DNA from 3 places in the Acidovorax sp. GW823-FHT01C06 genome. Region 1 is predicted to be linked to each of the others. Evidence: predicted binding sites of a transcription regulator. Region 1 holds the regulator's gene; each other region holds the start of a gene.
What was found. The regulator FNR, encoded in region 1, switches genes on or off when oxygen is low (the NO sensors DNR and NnrR bind a similar motif). The targets are predictions, from matches to a motif close to TTGATNNNNATCAA.
Positions count from the first base shown of each region.

Region 2: AC1RCS_RS01195 (hemerythrin domain-containing protein) is a predicted target of FNR. The motif match lies at 5,386-5,399, and genes of this name have one in related genera.
Region 3: AC1RCS_RS00245 (universal stress protein) is a predicted target of FNR. The motif match lies at 2,059-2,072, and genes of this name have one in related genera.

Region 1 is NZ_JBXAKN010000013.1:52,841-60,211, forward strand. Features, by position in the region: gene AC1RCS_RS22145 (sensor domain-containing protein) at 1-1,085, opposite strand, end outside; gene AC1RCS_RS22150 (cyclic di-GMP phosphodiesterase) at 1,082-2,380, opposite strand; gene AC1RCS_RS22155 (sulfite exporter TauE/SafE family protein) at 2,591-3,349, opposite strand; gene hemN (oxygen-independent coproporphyrinogen III oxidase) at 3,355-4,737, opposite strand; gene fnr (fumarate/nitrate reduction transcriptional regulator Fnr) at 4,924-5,646, shown strand; gene AC1RCS_RS22170 (hypothetical protein) at 5,712-6,005, opposite strand; gene AC1RCS_RS22175 (FixH family protein) at 6,057-6,338, opposite strand; gene ccoG (cytochrome c oxidase accessory protein CcoG) at 6,411-7,371, opposite strand, start outside.
Region 2 is NZ_JBXAKN010000001.1:256,834-264,204, forward strand. Features, by position in the region: gene AC1RCS_RS01170 (NAD(P)/FAD-dependent oxidoreductase) at 1-683, opposite strand, end outside; gene AC1RCS_RS01175 (DUF1501 domain-containing protein) at 716-2,155, opposite strand; gene AC1RCS_RS01180 (DUF1800 domain-containing protein) at 2,191-4,065, opposite strand; gene AC1RCS_RS01185 (CsbD family protein) at 4,426-4,644, shown strand; gene AC1RCS_RS01190 (hypothetical protein) at 4,714-5,295, shown strand; gene AC1RCS_RS01195 (hemerythrin domain-containing protein) at 5,467-5,994, shown strand; gene AC1RCS_RS01200 (hypothetical protein) at 6,135-6,458, opposite strand; gene creD (cell envelope integrity protein CreD) at 6,455-7,371, opposite strand, start outside.
Region 3 is NZ_JBXAKN010000001.1:42,625-49,995, reverse strand. Features, by position in the region: gene AC1RCS_RS00255 (LysR family transcriptional regulator) at 67-1,026, shown strand; gene AC1RCS_RS00250 (metallophosphoesterase) at 1,169-2,014, shown strand; gene AC1RCS_RS00245 (universal stress protein) at 2,126-2,548, shown strand; gene AC1RCS_RS00240 (TetR/AcrR family transcriptional regulator) at 2,666-3,289, opposite strand; gene AC1RCS_RS00235 (helix-turn-helix domain-containing protein) at 3,443-4,498, shown strand; gene AC1RCS_RS00230 (midcut-by-XrtH protein) at 4,797-5,375, shown strand; gene AC1RCS_RS00225 (LysR family transcriptional regulator ArgP) at 5,394-6,314, opposite strand; gene AC1RCS_RS00220 (D-amino acid dehydrogenase) at 6,435-7,371, shown strand, end outside.

The sequences.
Region 1 (7,371 bases):
CGCATGAAGCCGATGCTCTGCACCAGCCGCCCCTCGTCGTCGCGCAACGCCACCCACGACAGCTGCACCGCGCAATAGGTCCCGTTGTCCCGGGGAAGCCACAGCTCGCCTTCCCAGAAGCCTCCGCTGGACCAGCCTTGCAGCACCTGTTCCATGAACGCCGCATCGGGGCCGCCGCCAAAGAGGGAGGCCGCCGTGTTGCCCTCGAACGACTTGGCCGACGGGCCCACGAGGCGCTCGCATCCCGGGTTCATGCGCAGGACCCGGTGCTGGCTGTCGGCGATGAAGATCGCGTCCAGGCTGGATTCGAACACCCTGGCGGCAAGGCGCAGGCTGGCTTGTATCTCGGTCTGCCGGGTGATGTCCCGGAACGAGTACACACGCCCCACCGGCCGCCCCTGGCTGAACTGGGGGACCGTGCGCAGCTCCAGCACCGCGCCGTTGCGCAGCACCAGGATGTCGGTGCTCTCCTGCATCGGCTCGCGCGCAATCGCGGCCAGGCGCTCCGAATAGGCCGCCGCATCGTTCACCTGCGTGGCCATGTGGGCATACACCGCCCCGTCGTCACGCTCAAGGAGCAGGTCGCGCGGAATGTTCCACAGCTGTGCAAGGCGCTGATTGAACGCCCGCACCCGGCCATCAAGGCTGCAGACGAGCATGCCGTCGGCCGCGGAGTCCAGGGTTGCGCGCAGTTCGGACAGCAGGGTTTCCAGTTCGCGCTCGGTGGCCTCCTGGGCACTGCGGTCCAGCATGGTCAGCATGTACACCGTATCGCCGCCCGCCGCCCCCCAGGGCACGCGGCTTACCTGCCGGTCCACGGGCACCAGCGTGCCATCCGCACGCAGAAGACGGGTGTGGGAATGGATGCCGCCCGCCACCACCTCGGCGGGCTCCCCCCAGAACGCCTGGTCCTGCGGCGTGGTGGCCAGGCCAAGCACCGATGCACCGACCATGGCGGACACGGGGGTCCCTACCAGCCGCTGCGCGGCGGCATTCGCGTGCAGGATGAGCAGGCTGGCCTCATCGACAAGCCAGACGGCTTCTTGCAGCGCGTCCAGCCAGCCGTGGGATTGCGAAACCCTCACGAACCAGCCTCTTCATTGCCGGGACTGACCGCACGCTCGAAAAAGTAACAGATGCGCTGACGGGGAGAGAGATAGTCCAGCGCATCGCGCGGCAGCTGCGCGGGCTTGAGGCTGCGCCGGATGCCCAGCTCGGGCACCGTTTCCAGGTCCAGGATCGGTGCTTCGTCCTTGGGCACACGGGAATCGTGCACGATGACCTTGGGCCGCAGGGGCCGCGACGAGTTGACCGAGGCAACGATCGCATAGCGGTCATTGACCAACTGGACAATGGAGCCCGGCGGGTAGACCCCCATCATGCGGATGAATGCCCCCAGAACCACGGAATCGAAGCGCGCCTTGAGCTGCGCGAAGATGACGGACAACGCCTCGTGGGGCGTGAGCGCATCTACGCCGTTGGCCGGGTTGCACATGCGGTCGTACCGGTTGACCAGCGCCAGCACCTGCCCCGCCCGTCCCAGGTCAGGCCCCGACAGCCGCAGGGGGAACCCGCTGCCATCGGCCATTTCGTGATGCCGCGCAATGGCCGTCAGCACCGCTTCGGGCAGCCCCATGCGCGTGGCGAATGCCACGGACTCGCCCACGTGGGACTCGTAGCGCGTTCGCTCCATGGGGATCATCGAGGGCGTGGGCTGGCGCAGGTTCGGCGGCAGCTTGAGCTTGCCCAGGTCATGGATCAGGGCCGCGATGCCGAGATCATGCAGCTCGGAGCTCTTCATGCCCAGGGCACGGCCCAGCAGCAGGGAGATCACCATCACGTTGATGGGGTGCAGGGCATTGCGCTCGCCAACGCCCTCCGACAGCAACCGGATGACGGAGTCACCGTTCTCGAGGAGTTCCGATACGCAGCCAGCCACCAGCGCATCGCCCTTGGTGCGGGCCTGGTCCGGGTGCTCGGACGCAACGCGTTCGAGTGCCTGGTACTGCCGGGTGGCCTCTCCGAACCGCTGGTTGCAGGCCGCCAAGGTGCGGTTCTGCGCCTCCAGTAATTCGCGCCGGCGCTGCGCCTCCGGGTCCACGGTGGCCGTGGCGCCGGGGGCATCCGGTCCCTGGGCCGAGGGCACCGTCATCTCCGGCACGCTCCAGGCGGCCGGAACCAGCTCTCTTTGCTCCGGATCGCTTTTCTTGGGGACGTATCGCACCTCGGTGAGCCCCAGTTCCCGTAACGTCGCGATCTGGTCCGCCGATGCCACCCGAAAACTGCTCACCGGGAACGGATGGTGCATCCAGCCCACATCGAGCTGGATGTACATGCCGACGCGCAGTTGGCTGATATCGATGAGGATGGAGGAGTTCACTTCGGGGCGCGCGAAACATGGAGACGTGAATGCCACCAATAGTTACACAGATTATCGCCAGTTCGAAGGCCTTGTCGAAGGAGCCCACCCGCGCCGCGGCGGCACGGCAACACTTGCCTGCCCGAAGGCGCGGGGCGGGGCAATCCCCCTCATGGGGATGTGGGTTACCGAAACCGCCTCGCCCTCAGGCCGCCGCGGCCCGAATGCACGCTAGCGGCACCACAGTGAGGGTTTGTAGACGAGGTCCATCCACAGTGCCCAGCTTGCCACCGCGCAGAGCAGGCCACCGGCGGCGCGCGTCCCCCAGTCCGCGCGCACGGTGTTGAGCCGGGCCCGCAACCGCGTCCAGGCCCAGGGCCCGCCGACCAGCCAGACGCCGCTGCCAATGCCAAAAAGCGCCATGGACAATGCGCCCTCCAGGGGCCCTCCGCTCAAGGCAGCCACCAGCAGCGCCGAATACAGCAAGCCACAGGGCATCAGCGCCCAGAGAAACCCCGCGGCAAGAATGCCTCCCGGGGCACGGACCAGAGGCCGCACGCGCTCCCACACGCCACGGCCCGCCTGCTCCACCCAGAGCGGCTGCCGCGCCTGGACCATCAGCATCAGCCCCCACGCCATCACCGCGACGTGCATCAAGGTCCACGCCGGGCGCAGTGCCATGGTCTGCTGAGTGAGCCACGCCAGGCTGTCCATGGCCAGGGCGGCCAGCCCGCCCGCCAGCGCATATCCTGTCAGGCGGCCCGCATGAAAGGCCACGGCCCGCCGGGCCACGCCACCGCGCGGTGCCCACCGCACCGCCTGCACCTTCGGGGGAGCCCCCTCCGCCGGCGCCCCGCCGCCGGGGGCGGATGCGCAGCCCGCGCTCCCCTGCCCCACCACGGCGCCACAAGGTGCCGAGCACATGGCCAGGCAATGGGACCCGCCAACGAGCCCCATCAACAAGGCAGTCGAGGCAACCGTTGCAAGCATGGGATTCAGATGATGCGTGAAAAACGCGCGCGGTTGCGGTCTGCCTGCAGATATCGGTCGAAAACCATGGCGATGCCGCGCACGAAGAACCAGCCCATGGCCGTGACCTCGACACCGTCGGGCCTCACCTTGACCAGCCCCTGCTCGGCCATGGTGTCGAGTTGCGCCAGTTCGGCGGAGAAATAGTGCCGAAAATCGAGAAGCCAGGCCTGTTCCATGGGCTCGAACAGCAGTTCTCCCTGGCACATCAAGGACATGATGACGGCGCGGCGCACGAGGTCGTCCCGCGTCAGGGCCAAGCCACGCACCACGGGCAGACGCCCCTGGTTCAGCAGGTCGTAGTACTCATCCAGGGTCTTGGCGTTCTGGCTGTAGGTGGCGCCGACCCTGCCAATGGCCGACACGCCCAGGCCGATCAGGTCGCAGTCGGGCTGGGTGCTGTAGCCCTGGAAGTTACGGTGCAGGCGGCCCTGCCGCTTGGCGACGGCCAGCGAGTCCTCCGGCAGCGCGAAGTGGTCCATCCCCACATACACATAGCCGGCGCCCATGAACGCGTCGAGCGAACGGGAGAGCATCGACACCTTGCCGGAGGCTGCGGGCAGTTCGGCGGAGAGGATGCGGCGCTGGGGCTTGAACCGCTCCGGCAGGTGGGCATAGGCATACAGCGCAATGCGATCAGGCCGCAACTGAACCACCTGCGCCAGCGTACGGTCGAACGACTCCGGCGTCTGGCGCGGCAACCCGTAGATCAGGTCCACATTGATCGATTCGAAGCCGAGCGAGCGCGCGGATTCCACCAGCGAAAACACCTGTTCGGCGGGCTGGATGCGGTGCACCGCCTTCTGGACCTCGGGGTCAAAATCCTGCACGCCAAAACTCAGCCGGTTGAATCCAAGCTCCGCGAGCACGGCAAGCCGGTCGGCATTGACGGTACGGGGGTCCACCTCGATCGAGTACTCCCCGCCCGGCGCCAGGGTGAAGCTGCGCTGGAGCATCGCCATGAGTTCCCGCAAGCCATCGTCCGACAGGAAGGTGGGAGTGCCGCCGCCCAGGTGCAGCTGGCTCACCACCTGGCCCGTGCCGCAGTGCGCCGTGTGCAGATCGATCTCGCGGCTGAGATAGCGCAGATAGACTTCAGCCCGGTCGTGGTGCTTGGTGATGATCTTGTTGCAGGCGCAGTAGTAGCACAGCGACTCGCAAAAGGGGATGTGCACATACAGGGACAAGGGCAGCGCCTTGGTCAGGGTGCCCATGCGGCGCTGCTCGAGGGCGAGGGCGTAGTCCTCCTGGCCGAAGGCTTCCACAAACCGGTCGGCCGTCGGATAGGAGGTATAGCGGGGGCCTGGTACGTCAAAACGGCGCAGCAGGTCAGGCGAAACAGCGGTCATGGGGCGAATCCTTGCGTACACCTTGACTGTGCCGTAAGCTGCTCCCCATGTCCTTGACATGAATCAAGTGATGGAGTGGCCGGAACAGCGACAATTTGATGCATGTCAGTCGCCTGCCCGCCCTCCAAGAGACTCCCTCTTCGGCCATCGGGCGGTATGCTCGAAACCTAACTCCGCCCTGTGCCTATGAACCCGCTCACCATCAAAGTCGCCTGTTCCAATTGCAACCTGCGCGAGCTGTGCATGCCGGTGGGCCTGAGCGAAGAGCAACTGCACCGCATCGACGAGGTCGTTGCAGTTCGCCGCAAGGTGAAGCGCGGCGGCACGCTGTTTCGCAATGGTGAGTCGTTCACCTCGCTTTATGCCATCCGCACCGGCTTTTTCAAGACCTGCGTGGCCACCGAGGACGGACGCGACCAAGTCACGGGGTTCCAGATGGCGGGCGAGATCATCGGCCTGGACGGCATCGTGAATGACCACCACACCTGCGATGCGGTGGCCCTGGAAGACGCCGAGGTCTGCGTCATGCCGTTTGACCGCATCGAGGAACTGTCCCGCGAGGTCACCGCGCTGCAGCACCACGTGCACAAGATCATGAGCCGCGAGATCGTGCGCGAACACGGCGTGATGCTGCTGCTGGGCAGCATGCGTGCCGAGGAGCGCCTGGCAGCGTTCCTGCTCAATCTGGTGCAGCGCCTGCACGCCCGCGGATTCTCGCAGTCCGAGCTGGTGCTGCGCATGACGCGCGAGGAGATCGGCAGCTACCTGGGCCTCAAGCTCGAGACCGTGAGCCGCACCTTCTCCAAGTTTGTGGAAGAAGGCATTGTCGAAGTCAAGCAGCGCCATGTCCGCATCCTCGAGACCGACGCGCTCAAGCGCATCGTGAACAACCAGTCCGCCTGCCACTGAGCAAGGCGAGCCAGGTCCGCCCGTCCCGGCAACGCCTTGCCACCGGAGCCCGGCCGGTGCGCTGTTCAAGGGCAGGATGATGTCTTTCGGCAATCATCAGGGCGCTCGCCTTCGGGCACGGGGCAGCGGTTGAGTTCAAAGGGCGACATTGCCAGCAGCGTGGTCAACGCGCTGGAGGCCATGGTGATGGCCCAGAACGCAAAGAACGCGAGCGTGTAGACGCCCTGGCGCGACAGGGCCAGCGGCTGCCCGAACCAATGCAGGTCCTGCGGGTCCACCATCGCAAAAACCAGCATCTCCATCGCGCCCGCCATCAGAAAGGCGGGCCATGCAATCCACATCAGGCGTTGCGTCCACATCGGGGTTGTCTCCTGGTAAGGCCGCGCAGACCCGCTGCTCGGCCAGGGGTTTCAGCGTGGCTGGTCCTGAACCGGTGTCGCCGCGTGGTTGCGGCCCTTCATAGCCGGGGCCAGGCTCTTCTCCGGAGCCTCCAGCGTCTTGTTGATTTCGATGCCCTGGCGGTAGTAGTCCTCGGCGACCACGGGGTCTGGCCGCGAAATCGCCAGCCACAGCGTGACAAAGCCCGCCACGATGACGATGGCAGGGCCGGCGATGATCAGCCAGACGTGGCCGAATTTCCACCAGGGCGCAGCGGTGGCGGGGGCGGAGCCGATGGCTGGATTGGATGGCATGGGTGCTTGCTCCTCAAAAATCTTCTCGGTCATACAACGTCCCCGGGGCCGTGCACCGGGGTGCACGTCGCCTCATCGGGGCACCAGGAATACGGACTTCTCGGTCACATGGGCCGCAGCGCCCACCGCCTGCACATCGAACTGCACGGCATGGGAGCCCGGGGGCGCGGAGCCATACGGTATCTGCAGGCGCACGGCCACCCACCGGGACTCCGCGGGGCCAATGTCCACCTCGGCTTCAGAGGCCACCTCCAGCCCGTCCAGGCCGCGGGCGCCGATGCGGTAGCGCTGGGGGCCTTCGGTGGCGTTCATGATCTGCAGGCGGTAGATATTCTCCAGCTTGCCGCCCGCCACGATGCGCGACAGGGCCGCGCGGTCGCGCACCACATCCACCTTGAGCGGCGTGCGGGTGACCAGGCTGGCCATCATGCCCACGCACAGTGCCACCAGCACGGCGGTGTAGATCAGCACGCGAGGCCGCAGGACGCGCCGCAGGATCTGCGACTGGCTCCAGCGCTGCGCCACGCCGTTCTGCGTGGAAAAGCGGATCAGCCCCCGGGGGTAGTGCATCTTGTCCATCACCGTGTTGCACGCATCCACGCACAGTCCGCAGCCAATGCACTCGTACTGCAGGCCCTTGCGGATATCGATGCCCACGGGACACACCTGCACGCACAGGGTGCAGTCAATGCAGTCACCCAGGCCCTTGGCCTTGTGGTCGATCGTCTTGTTGCGCGGGCCGCGCGGCTCGCCGCGTTCCACGTCATAGCTCACGATCAGGGTGTCCCGGTCGAACATCGCGCTCTGAAAGCGCGCGTAGGGGCACATGTACTTGCACACCTGCTCGCGCATGTAGCCCGCATTGCCATACGTGGCAAAGCCGTAGAACAGCACCCAGAATATCTGCCAGTTGCCCTGCAGCGCCAGCAGTTCCGCGCCGAGCTCACGAATGGGCACGAAATAGCCCACGAACGTGAACCCCGTCCACAGCGCCACGGTGATCCATACCACCTGTTTGAGAAACTTCTTGCGG
Region 2 (7,371 bases), on a different contig from region 1:
CGCTGGCTCAGTGCTTCCGGCATGGCCTGCAGCACCCGCGTGCCGCCTTCGAGCAGGATGATCCTGGCGCTGGCCGGGTCGATGTGGCGGAATTCGCCGGGCAGTGTGTGGCGCGCGATCTCGGCCAGGGTGCCCGCCATCTCCACGCCGGTGGGCCCGGCGCCCACGACCACGAAGTTGAGCCAGTCGGCGCGGCGGACGGGGTCGGGCTCCTTCTCGGCGGCCTCGAAGGCCAGCAGGATGCGGCGGCGGATCTCGAAGGCATCGTCCAGCGTCTTGAGCCCGGGCGCGTGCGTGGCCCATGCATCCTGGCCGAAGTAGCTGTGCGTGGCGCCGGCCGCGACGACGAGGTGGTCGTACGGCAGGGGGGCGGAGGGATGGGGGCCGTCCTTCAGATACACGGTTCGCGCCGCCACGTCGATGCGCGTGACCTCCCCGAGCAAGGTGGTGGCGTTGGGCTGCTGGCGGAACAGGTGGCGGATGGGGGCCGCGATGGCGGGGGCCGACAGACCGGCGGTGGCCACCTGGTACAGCAGCGGCTGGAAGAGGTGGTGGTTGGTCTTGTCGACCAGGGTGATGTCCACGGCCGCGCCGCGCAGCGCCCGGGCGGCTTCCAGGCCGCCGAAGCCGCAGCCGATGATGACGACGCGGGGGCGGGACGAAGGTGTGGAGGCTGGGGTCATGCCCCCATTATTGGGGCACCGCCCGCGCCGCTTCAGGGAGGGCCCATGAACCCCATGTCCACCGGATAGTCGGGCCGGCCGGCGGCGGCGCCGAAGTGCGTGATGTTGGGTAGCACGCCGGCCATTTCGCTGTCGGCCACGCCAAACCACCTGGCCAGGGTGGCCGCGTACTGGTCCACCGAGGTGGTGGGCAGCAGGCGGCCCTGGCCCACGTGCCACTGGTCCTCGGGGGCCGCGGTGTTGGTGATGCTCACGGGCGGTGCGCTGCCGTAGAACGCCTTGCCCTTGACGGCGCCGCCCACCACCAGGTGGTGGCTGCCCCAGCCGTGGTCCGAGCCGTCGCCGTTGGAGCTCAGCGTGCGGCCGAAGTCCGACGCGGTGAACGCGGTCACCTTGTCGGCCACGCCCAGTTCCACCGTGGCGCTGTGGAAGGCCGTCAGGGCGTCGCTCACGCGCTGCATCAGCAAGGGCTGCTGCGAGATCAGGTTGTCGTGCAGGTCGAACCCGCCCAGCGACACCATGAACACCTGGCGCTTGCTGCCCAGCGCGTTGCGCGAGCCGATGAGGCGGGCCACCATCTTGAGCTGGTCGGCCAGCGAATTGTTGGCGGGGAACGGCGTGCCCAGCGTGGTGCCGGCCAGCGCGCCGGTGATCTGGCTTTCGGACGTGACCGCGCGGGTGGTCACGCGGGTGTACTCGTTCTCCAGCGTGTGCGCGCTGGGCTGCTGGATGAGCGCCGACAGCGCGCCGCGCACCGCGCTGGACCCGTAGACATTGTTCTTCACGCCGTTGATGGCCACGGCGCCGTTCGTGCTGACCTGGTATTGCAGGGCCGAGTCGCCCGAGAGGAACACCGCGTTGCCGGTGACGGCGATGCAGGTGAACAGCGAGTTGCCGTTGGACGAGAGCGCCAGGTCGCCGATGTTGCCGCCCCAGCCCACGGTGGAGCCCTCGGGCGAGGACGACTGCCACACCGACTGCTGGTCGTTGTGCGAGAACAGCTTGGGCGGGACGGGGTAGGCCTTGCGGTCGGGGCTGTTGTACTGCGCGCGGGTCAGGGGCACGACCAGCGGGCCGACGTTCAGCTGCACGGCGGCCTTGCCGCTGTTGAACAAGCCCGCCAGCCCGGTCATGGCGGGGTGCAGCGCGTATTGGCGCCCGTCGGGCAGCGGCGTGGAGGGGTTGAGCAGCGTGGGCGTGAGCGAGGCCTTGGGCAGCGCGATGCTGCCGCGGATGGCGCTGTAGCGGCCGTGGCTGGCGTCGTCGTAGGTGACCACGGTGTTGGCGTAGTCGTTGCCGCCATAGAGGAACACGCAGACCAGGGCCTTGTAGTCGTTGGCCGCGAAGGCGGCTGCCTCGCCCATCGCGGCGAGGTTCATCGCGAAGGGCAGGGCCGTGCCCGCCAGGCCCAGCTGGGTGGAGCGGCGCAGGAACGCGCGGCGGGTGTGGAGTTCGGGTTGAAGCAGGTGCATGGCGTGGCTTCTCGGGTGCGGTCCGGGCTTGTTGCTTATTTCTGGATGAGGTACTCGGCCGAGGCCATGACCAGGAAGACGGCGGCCGCCACGCGGTCGCGCCGGACGTTGTCCGCGCTGGCCGCGGTGACGTTGGTGGCCTTGAGCGCATCGGTGATGAGCTTGACGGTGCCGGCCGAGAGCTGGCCCGCGCACATGAGCAGGTTGATGCGCGCGACGAGCGCGTCCGCGTCGGCGACCAGCGCCAGTTCCTGCGCGTAGCTGGCCTTCAGGTCGAAGCCGTTGTTGGCGGTGCTGGCGTTGTGGGGCAGCTCCGGCGCGTTCACGAAGATGCCGTTGCGGATCACGCCCTGCATGAAGTTGAGGTAGCCGCCCACGCTGCTTTCGTTGACCAGCTGGAACTCGGGCGCCACCGCGCCATTGGCCGCCAGCGCGGTGGACGGCGGGATGTAGCCAGGCCGAAAGAAGTTGAACACCGAGGGCGAGCGCAGCGGGCTTTGCCCCAGCCGCGAGCCCGGGTCGCTGAAGTTGCCGATCTTCCAGCTGCCCTGGGCCGACTCCAGCCCGAAGGTGCGGCCCCACTGGACAAACCGCAGCATGGGCTCGCGCAGCTTGCCAAACCCGGGCTGGGCGAGGCCGGCGGGCGCGCGCGCCTCGTCGTCGAGCAGGATGGCGCGGACCACCGCGCGCATGTCGCCGCGCACGCCGGCACCGTTGTTGTTGAAGGCGGCGGTCACGCGCGCCACATAGGCGGGCGAGGGGTTGCTGGTGACCAGCCGCTGGATGAGCTGCTTGCCGATGAACGGGCCCACGTTGGGGTGGTTGAACAGGGTGTCCAGCGCCGTCTTGAGGGCCGCCGCGCCCGGCGTGTTGGCCGGGATGGTGGTGCCCAGGAAGGAGGCCGCCAGCGTGGAATGGCGCGACTCGGTGAGCGCCATCGGCAGGCGCGCGAAGGTGGTGCCGGGCACGACGCGCGTGGTTCCCGGCACGGTGGTCGGCGTGTTCTGCGACTGGTCGTAGTCGTAGCCGGTGAACACGCGCGCCAGGTTGGTCACGTCGCTTTGCGTGTAGCTGTCGATGGGCTTGCCCGCGCTGTCGCGCTGGGGCGTGCCATCGGGGTTGAGCAGCACCAGGCCGATCGACATGAGCTGCATCACCTCGCGCGCGTAGTTCTCGTCGGGCTGGCGGCCGGTGGCGGCGTTTTCCTTCTGGTTGCCGCGCGTATTGAGGTAGTAGCCCATGGCCGCGTTGAGCGTCACGTCCTGCAGCAGGTTGCGGTAGTTGCCAAACGCGTTGGCCACCAGCTGGTCCCAGTACCACGCGAGGGCATGGCTGCGCCAGCTCAGGTCCAGGCCCGAGAGCGACACCACGCAGATCTCCGACAGCGCGAGCGCCACCCGCTTGCGCACCCCGTCGCTGGACTGCAGGAGCTGGTGCCAGATCATGTAGTCGCCCGGGTAGGTGTTGTCGTAGTAGGCCGTGTCCTTGTTGACGTCGGCGTAGCCGCGCTGGTTCAGCCAGTCCCAGCCGCTCAGCGACGGGGGGGCGCCGAACTGGCTCTCCAGCCAGCTGGCGTAGGTGGTGGAGCGCAGGGCGGCGATGTCCGCGGTGGAGGCGGAGAACTGGGCCTGCAGCAGGAAGCGCGCGGCCTCCGCGTCCGTCAGCGGCGCCGTGTGGGTTGCGCCGGGCAGCGCGGAACCGGCGCCCGGGCTGGCTGTCGTGCCCTCTTCCCCGCCACCTCCGCCACCGCCGCAGGCCGCCAGCGCCGCGGATGCGGCCAGCCCGGCCAGCAGGGGAAGGGGGTTCTTCGTGTCTTGGGAAGAAACGGCGGCCGGCGCGGGGTGGCGCGGGCTGTCTTGTGCCTCGCCCGCAGTCTGCGTTGCGGGAGGCGCCTCGGAGGTGGTGTGCATGGATCGTGGGGGGTGAAGGTGCGCGTTCAAAACCAGCGCATTTCAGGACTTCACCACATGCCGTTGCGGCGTGGAAACACAAGCGTTACCAAACGAAACAGCTTGCTGGGAAGGGGCCGCGCGTAACAGTGGAGCAGTGATGGCAAATTGCAACACTTTGTTGGCCGCTGGCGAGGGGAGCCGCCCTCGCCGCCGCGCCCTGTCCTTCAGCCGCCGTAGTCCTGTGCTGACGCGTGCTGCGTGGCATGGCCTACGGTCCCCGCCGCGAATCATTTCTAGAGTCAATCCCATCGCATCACGCACCTGTTCCACGCATTCCGGGTGGATGGCTGACGCGAAATCTTTTCGAGGATGCACGCCATGAATGAAGACACCGTCAAGGGCAACTGGAAGCAGTTCAAGGGAAAAATGATCGAGCAGTGGGGCAAGCTCACGAATGACGATTTCGACGTCATCGACGGCAAGCGCGAACAGTTCCTGGGCAAGCTGCAGGAACGCCAGGGCATCGCCCGCGACGTGGCCGAGAAGCAGCTCAGCGACTGGCAGGCCCGCCACCCCGATTTCCGCTTCAACGACTGAGGCCACGGCCCCTTCGTTTCCCGGCCCCTCCCTTCCTATTTCTATCCATTACCGATCGAGGAGAAACCCATGAAATTCACCCGCACCCTGATGGCTTCTGTCGCAGCCGGCCTGCTGGCCACTTCCGCCTTCGCGCTGACGGACGCCGAATACAAGGCTGGCAAGGAACGCATTTCCGCCGACTACAAGGCCAGCAAGCAAAAGTGCGATGGCCTGCAAGGCAACGCCAAGGACATCTGTGTGAAGGAGGCCAAGGGCGCCGAGGACGTGGCCAAGGCCGAGCTCGACGCGCAGCACAAGCCCAGCCCCAAGGCCACCCGCAAGGTCGCCGACGCGCGGGCGGATGCGGCCTACGGCGTCGCCAAGGAAAAGTGCGACGACCTCAAGGGCAATGACAAGGACGTGTGCGAGAAGGATGCGAAGGCAGCCCGCGTGAAGGCCAAGGAAGATGCCAAGGTGGCCGAGACCCAGGCCAAGCCCGCGGACAACGCCGCCGAGAAGAACGCGGCGGTGGCCGAGGCCCGCAAGGATGCCAACGCCGAAAAGAACGATGCCGCCTACAAGGCCGCCAAGGAGCGCTGCGACGCGATGTCCGGCGACCTGAAGTCCAAGTGCGTGGATGACATGAAGCGCATGTACGGCAAGAGCTGAGCGCGCAGGGCCCCGGCCCGCGCCCACCCAGGAGCCCCGCCCCGTGCGGGGCTTTTTTCATGGGGATGGCCGCGGCCCTGGGGCGGAACCCTGACCTGCATCAATATGCGGGCCGCCGCGAAAAACTAACCTCGCTCCCCTGTCTTTGACCTGGTGCACAAGGGGATTTGCATGGCTCAACTCGAATGGTCCGACGCCCTGGCCCTGGACCTGGCCCTGATGGACGACACCCACCGTGAGTTCGTCGACCTGCTGGCCGCCGTCGATGGCGCGGACGACGCGCGCCTGCTGGCTGCCTGGCAGGCGCTGGTGGAGCACACCGACCACCATTTCGCGCAGGAGGACGCCTGGATGGCCTCCACGCGCTTCGCATCGGGCAACTGCCACAGCATGCAGCACCGGGTGGTGCTGCAGGTGATGCGTGAAGGCACCGCGCGTGCGCAGCAGGGCGACCTCGCGGTGCTGCGCGTGATGGCCAGCGAACTGGCCCTGTGGTTTCCGCAGCATGCGCAGAGCATGGATGCCGCGCTGGCCCTGCACTTGCGCCGCGTGGGATTCGACCCCGTCTCGGGCGTGGTGCACGCCCCCGGGGCGCTGCCGGGCGAGCTGATCCACGGATGCGGCGGTGCGACCTGCTCGGAGGATGCCGGGGCTCCATCGCCCGCCGCCGCCTGCGCACCGCGGGAAGCGGTGGCCTGACCTTTCTCCCGCCTGCCGGTGCGCCAGGCCCGGCCAGCCGCAATGGCCGGGATGGGTAATGCGCTTTTGTTTTGATAGCTGCCAGCGCTTGCCAATCAAGCGTTGGCGGCTATTTTCATCAAGAACCCGGCGCCGGGCACTCAGTGCCGCGGGCTGCGCGGCAGCAGCAGGCCCGCCATGCGCCATGACAGGTCGCGCAGCGCCCTGCGCAAGGCGGGGGAGTCGGTGGGGTCGCAGGCCGCATCGGGGGCGCCGCACGGGTGGTAGGCCGCTTCCAGCACGTGCTGCTTGGCGCTGAGCAGCGCCGCCCGGTCCTGCGCCCGCAGGGCCGCCGTCAGCTGGTCGCGGTGGCGCTGCACGCGCTCGGCTTCCGCCGGGGTCAGCGTGGGCACGGGTGCGCCGGTGCATGCCGCCGGGTCTGCCAAGTGCTGCGCCCAGGCTGTCGGCGCGGTGTGCGTTCTCATGCGGCCTCCGCGCGGGGGGCGGTGGGGCGGGCGGCGGGCGGGGTGGGGCGGCTTGGCGCGCCGCCTTGCGACAGCCCGTACCAGTTCACCTTGCGCGTGAGCACCATCACGGCCGCCAGCACCAGGAAGAGCGCGATGGCACCGACGACCAGCGCCGTCTGCTCCAGCTGCAGCAGCAGGTACAGCAGGCCATACAGCAGCGCGATGCCGGCCCCCAGGGGAATGCCGCGCGCCAGGCTGCCCAGCATGTGGCTGGCGTAGTAGGCCAGCAGCAGCACGCAGGCGGTCGCCGCCACGGCGTAGGAGGCGCCGAACGGCAGGTGCTCCGACAGGCTCACGAGCAGCAGGAAGAAGCTGCACAGCGCGCTGCCCACCAGCAGGTACTGCACGGGGTGCACGCGCAGCTTTTTCATCAGCTCGAACAGGCCCACGGCCACGAAGGTGAGTGCGATGAACAGCACGCCGTACTTGGTGGCGCGGTCGGAGAGGGAGTAGGGGTTCACCGGGTCGACGAAGGCCACGCTGAAGCTGTCCGCGCAGTCGCCCGGCGTGGCGCCGGAGGGCGCGTCGTCGCCGCGGGCACCGTCGTCCGCGCCCCCCAGGCAGATGCGCTTGCCGTGGGCGACATCGGCCTGCGCCGTGGTGGCCAGCGACGACAGCCGCCATTGCGCCGAGAAGCCGGTCTTCTTGACCTCCCGCTCCGACGGCAGGAAGCGCCCCGCGAACGAGGGGTGCGGCCAGCTGCTGGTCATCACCACCTCGGTGCTGCCCCCCAGGGGCACGATGGCCAGGCGCTCGGTGCCCACCAGTTCCAGGTCCAGCGTGGCGGTCAGGCCATCGGCCTTGCCGCGCACCGATTCGGGCAGCACGGCGTGCAGGCCCCGGCTGTAGGTGGGGTGGAAGGTGCCGGGCT
Region 3 (7,371 bases), on a different contig from region 1:
GTTTACCCTTTGCATGTTCAAGTTTATATTTTGAATCATTGATATTCATAATGGTGATGAATTGCCATGACACCCTTGAACTTCCGCTCGCTGGACCTGAATCTGTTGCGCGTCTTCGACGAGGTGATGGCCGAGCGCAGCCTCACGCGCGCGGCGCACAAGCTGTCCATCACCCAGCCCGCCGTGAGCAATGCCATGCGCCGGCTGCGCGACGTGCTGGGGGATGAACTGGTGGTGCGCAGCGGCCAGGGGGTCGAGCCCACGCCCCGCGCCTTGGCGCTGTGGCCCCCCGTGCGCGAGGCCCTGGCCCATCTGCAGGACTCCCTGGCGCCGGGGCGCTTCGAGCCCGCCACGGCCGAGTCCACCTTTGTGCTGGCCATGGCCGATGCCACGGCGGCCACGCTGGTTCCCGCCCTCGTGGAGATCATCGAGCGCGAGGCCCCCGGCATTTCGATCCGGGTGCTGCCCCTGACCACCCGCGACCCCCGGCGCCTGCTCGACGAGGAAGCCGCCGACATGGCGGTGGGCTACTTTCCGGCCGTGCTGGCGGACCTCACGGCACGCGCGCAGTCGGGCGGGGCGGTCGCGTTCGAGAGCCGCCGCCTCTACGACGGGGAATACGTGTGCGTGATGCGCCAGGGCCACCCGCTGGCGGACGCGCCGCTCACCCTGGACGCCTATTGCGCTGCCCGGCACATGCTGGTGAGCTTTTCCGGCCGCCCTTTCGGTTTCATCGACGAGGCGCTGGCCTCACTAGGCCGCGAGCGCAAGGTGGTGATCACGGTCAACCAGTTCTTCACCGCCGGGCGCGTGGTGTCGGGTTCGGACCTGCTGACGGTGCTGCCGCGCCACTTCGTGCCCGTCACGGGCATCTCCGACGCGCTGGTGCAACGGGCCCTGCCGCTGGACGTCCCGCCCGTGCACGTCGATGCCCTGTGGCGCCGCCGCGGCCCGCAGCAGGCGGCGATGACCTGGCTGCTGCACGCCCTGGCGCGCTCGGCGCGCCGTACCTTTCCCGAACCGTGAGGCCCGGGCGCGGGCATCCCCCCACCCACCCCAGCGCGGCCTGCCGCGGCAGTGCCTTGCGGCGGGATCTGGCGCATTTCGGGGTGCCGCCACGGCATTCGATTCGCCCCGTCCCACCCCTAGCCCGTAGACTGCGCGCTCCATGAACATCCAGCTGCTGTCCGATCTGCACCTTGAGGCGCACCCCCATTTCATCCCCGAACCGGCCCCCGGCGCCGATGTGCTGGTGCTTGCGGGGGACGTGGGCTCCTACCAGCAGGGCTCGCTGCTGCAGGACGATGACTTCGGCCTCGCCCGGTTCTCGCCCCTGGCCCCGTACGCGGGCTGGCCCACGCCGGTGCTCTTCGTGCCCGGCAACCACGAATACGACGCGCAGGATTTCGATGCGGCCCACCAGCGGCTGCGCAGGACCTGCGAACGGCTGGGGATCACCTGGCTGGAGCGGGAGGTGGCCACTCTTCAAGGTGTCCGCTTCGTGGGCACCACGCTCTGGAGCGATTTCGACGCATTGGCGGACCATGAAGGCACCACCGACCTGGCCAGGCGCCTGAAGCTGCGCGACAAGGCTTTCCGGGCGGCGAATTTCTATCTGCGCAAGACGGGCGGCACCCGCCATGCGCAGCCGTTCCTCGCCGAGGCCGTGCGCGACCAGGCCCTGGTCTGCCAGCAGTGGCTGGGCGACGCGCTCGCGGTCCCGTTCGACGGGCCCACGGTCGTGGCCACGCACTTCGCGCCCAGCCTGCGCAGTGCCGACCCGCGCTACGGCATGGTGCCGGGCACGGCGGGCTTCTGCAACGCGCTGGACGCCCTGCTGCCCCGCGCGCAGCTGTGGCTGCACGGGCACCTGCATGCCCCGAGCGACTACACGGCACGGGGCCTGCGCGAGGACGGCACGCCGTGGCAGTGCCGTGTCGTGGCCAATCCGCTGGGTTATGCGCGCAAGGGCGAGCAGGCGGCGTTCCAGGCGCAGTGCTGCATCACCTTATGATCGGCGCACGGGGCCCTGCCGCCCCGCAGTGCAGAGGAAAAAACATGACCCAGGTCAAGACAACAGAAGTCCGCGCACGTTAGTCTGACCCATTCCTTTTCGGAGAACACCATGAACATCCTGCTTGCTGTCGACGGCAGCGCCTACACCAAGAAAATGCTGGCTTACCTGGCCACCCACGAAGAACTGCTGGGGGGCAACCACCAGTACACGGTGCTCACCGTGCAGGCCCCGCTGCCCGCGCGTGCCCGCGCGGCCCTGGGCAAGGAAGTCGTGGAGAACTACCACGCCGAAGAAGCCGAGAAAATCCTGGCGCCCGTGTGCAAGTTTCTCGCGCGCCACGGTGTGGAGGCCAAGCGCAGCGTCAAGGTCGGCACGGTGGGCGAGAACATCGCCAAGGTGGCCGACAGCGGCAAGTTCGACCTGCTGGTGATGGGCTCCCACGGCCACGGAGCCCTGGCCACCCTGGTCATGGGTTCGGTCACCACGCAGGTGCTCGCCCACAGCAAGGTGCCCGTGCTGCTCGTGCGCTGAGCCCCGCCGCCCGGCGCAGGCCGCGCCCTGCCTCGGCAGGGTTTTTCGCCCACAAGACAAGAAAGCCCGGCATGCCGGGCTTTCTTGCGAGGTGCGAAACGCCGGAACGGGCTGCCGCTACCGCGCAGCCAGCCCGTCGAAACAGGTGCGCACCACCAGATCCACGATCTGCGCATCCGAATACTGGCCGCCTTCCTTGAGGAAGCTCACCACCGGGTCACAGGCCCGCGCATACAAGGTGTACAGCACCACCAGCGGTGGCAGCGTGGGGTTGATCACGCCCTCGGCCTGGGCCTGGGTGATCCATTCGCCGATCTGGTCGCTCACCGCCACCAGGCCGTTGAGATAGTCCTTGTTGGCCATGAGCACCGCGCGCAGCGTGGAGTTGCGGCTGGGCAACAGCGGCATTTCATTGCTCAGCAGGCGCTCCAGCGACCAGCGCACCAGCGCATGGAGCTTTTCGAGGGGTGGCGTTTCGGCGGGCAGGTCCGCCAGATAGGCCCGCACCCGCGCCAGGATCTGCACCATGGCGGCGCTGCACAGCTCTTCCTTGCTGCAAAAGTGCTTGTACAGGCTGGCCTTGGCAATGCCCACGGCGTTGGCCACATCGTCCATGGTCATGGCGTCGAAGGCCTTTTCGCCCAGGAGCTGGCAGGTGGACTGGAGGATGGCATCCTCGCGCGCCTGGTGCATCTGCTCCTTGAACGAGGCTTTGGGGGGCTGCGTTTGCATGGCGTCCATTTTATACATCACAGTAAAAAAATAAATGACCAAGTTGCAATGCAACTACGTCGTTCACGTTTTCTCCAGCAGGAATCGTGCCGCAGGCCTGGGCGCGAGGGCGGGCAATCTGCGCTGGTGCACTGCAGCACCCGCCCCCATAATCGCGCCGCCATGTCCACGCCGCACGCCCTGCCATCGACAGTTTTCACCACCGACCAGGGTTCCGGCGAAGAGCGCTTCGAGGCCTGGCGCAGCAGCATTTCGGTGGTCTTCGATGTCGCGCCGCTGGACCGCGATCCGCTGGAGAGCTTCAGTGCATCGGTCACCGCCAGCCACCTGGGCGCCCTGCTGGTGGGCGACCTGCGCTTTGGCCGGCAGCAGTTCTCGCGCGGTACGCCGCGCGTGGCGCGCGACGGGGTCAACCACTACCTGGTGCAGTGGTACCGCAGCGGCGGTTTCGTGGGCCAGCACGACGACGGCGTGGACATGCAGGTGCGCGCGGGCGACATCACCGTGTTCGACCTCGGCCGCACGCAGCGCACCTACGCCAGCCCCTCGCACGTCCTGTCCATCGTCGTGCCCCGCGAGATCGCCGACGAGGCCTTTTGCAGCCCCTCGGCCGACCTGCACGGCACGGTGCTGCGCGGCCACACGGCGCTGGGCGGGCTGCTCAGCGACTACCTGCAGTCGCTGCATCGGCGGCTGCCCACCGTCACCCTCCCCGAGGCGCCCGCCGTGGTGCAGGCCACCACGCAGATGCTGGCGGCCTGCCTGCGCCCGGGCCGCGACACCCTCGCCCAGGCGGAGCCACAGATCCAGGGTGTCACCCTCGAACGCATCCAGCAATACATCGCGCAGCACCTGGGGGCCCCGCTCAGCCCCGAGCTGCTGAGCCGCACGTTCGGCGTCTCGCGCAGCATGCTGTACCGGCTGTTCGAGCCGCTGGGCGGCGTGGCGCACTACGTGCAGCAGCAGCGCCTGGCCCGGGCGTTCCACGCGCTGGCCAACCCGGCCAACCGCCGGCTGCGGGTGGGCGAGATCGCCACGCGCGCCGGGTTCACCAGCGAGGCGCATTTCAGCCGCGCCTTTCGCACGACCTTTGGCCTCACGCCCAGCGACGTGCGTGCCATGGGGCGCGGCTGGCAAGCGCCCCGCAAGGGCCCGGACGGCGCCAGCGGGCAGACCACCGCCGAATACGCGGACTGGCTGCGCGGCTTGAGGGTGTAGCACCCGTTTTTGCCCGATCCCTCGGCGGCACGGGCAGTCAAGCGCCCTGAAACGCACAGTCAAGCCGCGCCGTGAATGCTGCCTAGCATGCGCGGCAGCCCTCCTTCACTTCTTCTCCGTGCGCGCCACCATGTTCCTTGTCCGCGGCATCGCCGCCACCCTTTTCGCGGCCAACCAACCGGCGCAGCGTGGGCTTGGCCTTGACCGACGGCGGCCCGGGTCCCGTCGCAGGGCTCGCGCGTCACTCCCAAAACAATAGCTAATCACCCTTTTAAAACAAGCGCTACAAGGCAATTTCATGCAAAAAAACCATCCCTCCCGTCACCCCGCAACCGCCCCACGCATCGCCCTGCTGTGGGCCGCCGCCGCTGCAGCCCCCGCCGCCTGGGCCCAGGGCGCGCCCGTGGGCGCGGTGGCCTATGCCCCGCTGGCGGCCCCGGCCGCCGTGCCCACGCTGTCGCAATGGGGGCTGCTGGTGCTGGTGCTGCTCCTGGCCGCCGCGGCCCGCCACCTGCTGCGCCACGCGGGACACGGCGTGGTCCGCGCCATCGTGCCGGGGCTGCTGGCCTGCGCGGCGCTGCTGTGCATGCCGTGGGGCGGACAGGCGATCGCGGTGCCCTCCAGCGATGTCCCGCTGGACAACCCGGCGGGGGGCGTGGCCGACATTCCCGACCACCCCGACCTGGAACGTGCATTCGCCGACTACCTGCACGCCTACGAGGTGCGCAACACCACGGACCGCCCCCAGCGGATCACCGCCGTGAGCGTGACCGCCGCGCACCGCATCCAGGGCCCGGGTGATGAGACCCGATGCACGGTGGGGCAGACGCTGGCGCCCATGGCCTCGTGCCATCTCGTGGTGGGCCGGCCGCACTGAACGCAGCCGCCGCCCCGGCTAGGCCGCCGGCGCCTCGAGCGTGCGGGCGGCCGTGGCCGTGAGCGCGGCCGTGAGCGCGTCCAGCACCGCCGACTCCAGGTTCCAGCAGTGCCAGTACAGCTGGATCGGCAGCCTGCGGCCGGGCGCCAGGTCCACCATGCTGCCGTCGGCGATGGGCCCGCGCGCCAGCAGCTCGGGCACCACGCCCACCGCCCAGCCGGCGGCCACGGCGCGCATCTGCGCCTCCGACCCGGGCACGAACAGGTGGTTGAGCGCCACGCGCTTGAGGCCGAAGGCACGGGCCACGAATTCGGCGGCCATGTCGTCCTTGCGGTTGAACGACAGGAACGGCACTTCGCGGAAGTTGTGCGGCGTGAGCCCCTGGGGCAGGTGCTGCTGCGCATAGGGCGCAGACGCCACCGCCACGTAGTGCATGGCGCCCAGAGGCACCATCTTGCAGCCGCGCAGGGCCTGCTTGAGCGTGGTCACGCAGCCCAGCACCTGGCCGGAGCGCAGCCATTCCTGGGTGAAGTCCTGGTCGTCCACGATGATTTCGAGCGGCAGGCGCTGGCGCACCAGGTCGTGCAGCGCGCCCATGGCCCAGGTGGCGATGCTGTCGGCATTGATGGCGATCGAGATGCGTTCGTCCTCACGCGTGCCGCCGGGGGCGCTGGGCGCGAGTTCGTGCAGGTCGCGCTCCAGGTCGGCGCGCAGCAGTCGCAGCTGCTTGGTGTGCTTGAGCAGCAACTGCCCCGCCGAGGTGGGCCGCAGCGGACGGCTGCGCACGATGAGCACCGAGCCCACCTGCGCCTCCAGCGCGCGCAGGCGCTGCGACACCGCCGACTGCGTGACATTCAGGCGCTGTGCGGCGCGTTCGAAGCCGCCTTCCTCGACGATGGCGGCAAGGCATTCCAGGGCTGCGGGGTCGTAGGTGCTCATGGGGTCTTCCGGGGGGCTGAAAAGGGCGTGGCCAGGGTTGCTTTATTAGGTGGACTGATGTTTTTGCATCAAGTTTAATTTTGCTTTTAGTCCAACGCAATGTCGCGCACACTGCGCCCCATGAAAACCATCATCCTGGGCGCCGGCATCATCGGCATCAGCACCGCGTGGCACCTGCTCGAACGCGGCCACGAGGTCATCGTGGTCGACCGCCAGCCCGGTGCGGCGCTCGAAACCAGCTTTGCCAACGCGGCGCAGATCTCGGTGAGCTACTGCGAGCCCTGGGCCAACCGCGAGGCACCGCTCAAGGCGCTCAAGTGGATGTTCGACAAAGAGGCGCCGCTGCTGTTCCGCCCCCAGATGGACTGGCAGCAATGGCGCTGGGGCCTGCAGTTCCTGGCGCAGTGCAACGACGCGGCATTCGAGCGCAACGTGCAGCAGATCGTGGCGCTGGGCGCCTACAGCCATGCCGCGCTCAAGGACCTGGTGACCACCACGGGCATTGAGTACAACCGGCTCGAACGCGGCATCGCCCACTTCTACACCGACCAGAAGTCCTTCGACGCCGCGGGCCATGCGGTGGAGCTCATGCGCAAGCACGGCGTGCAACGGCGCCTGGTGAGCCGCGACGAACTGCTGCAGATCGAGCCCGCGTTCAAGGCCTACGGCGACAAGATCACCGGCGGCACCTACACCAGCACCGACGAGAGCGGCGACGCGCGCGTGTTCACGCAGGAACTCGCCCGCCGCTGCATGGCGCGCGGCGCGCAGTTCCTCTATGGCCACGACGTGCTGCGCCTGAACAAGATCGGCAACGCTATTGATTCGGTAGCTGTCATGGCACGCCAGTCCAGCGGCGGGGGCAAAAAAGACTTCATCCTGAAGGCCGACGCCGTGGTCGTGGCCTGCGGCTCCTACAGCGCGCCGCTGTTGCGCAGCGTGGGCGTGGACCTGCCGATCTACCCTGGCAAGGGCTACAGCGCCACGTTCCCGCTGCTCAAGCCCGAGGGCGCGCCCATGGTCTCCACCATCGACGACGGCAAGAAGATCGCCATGA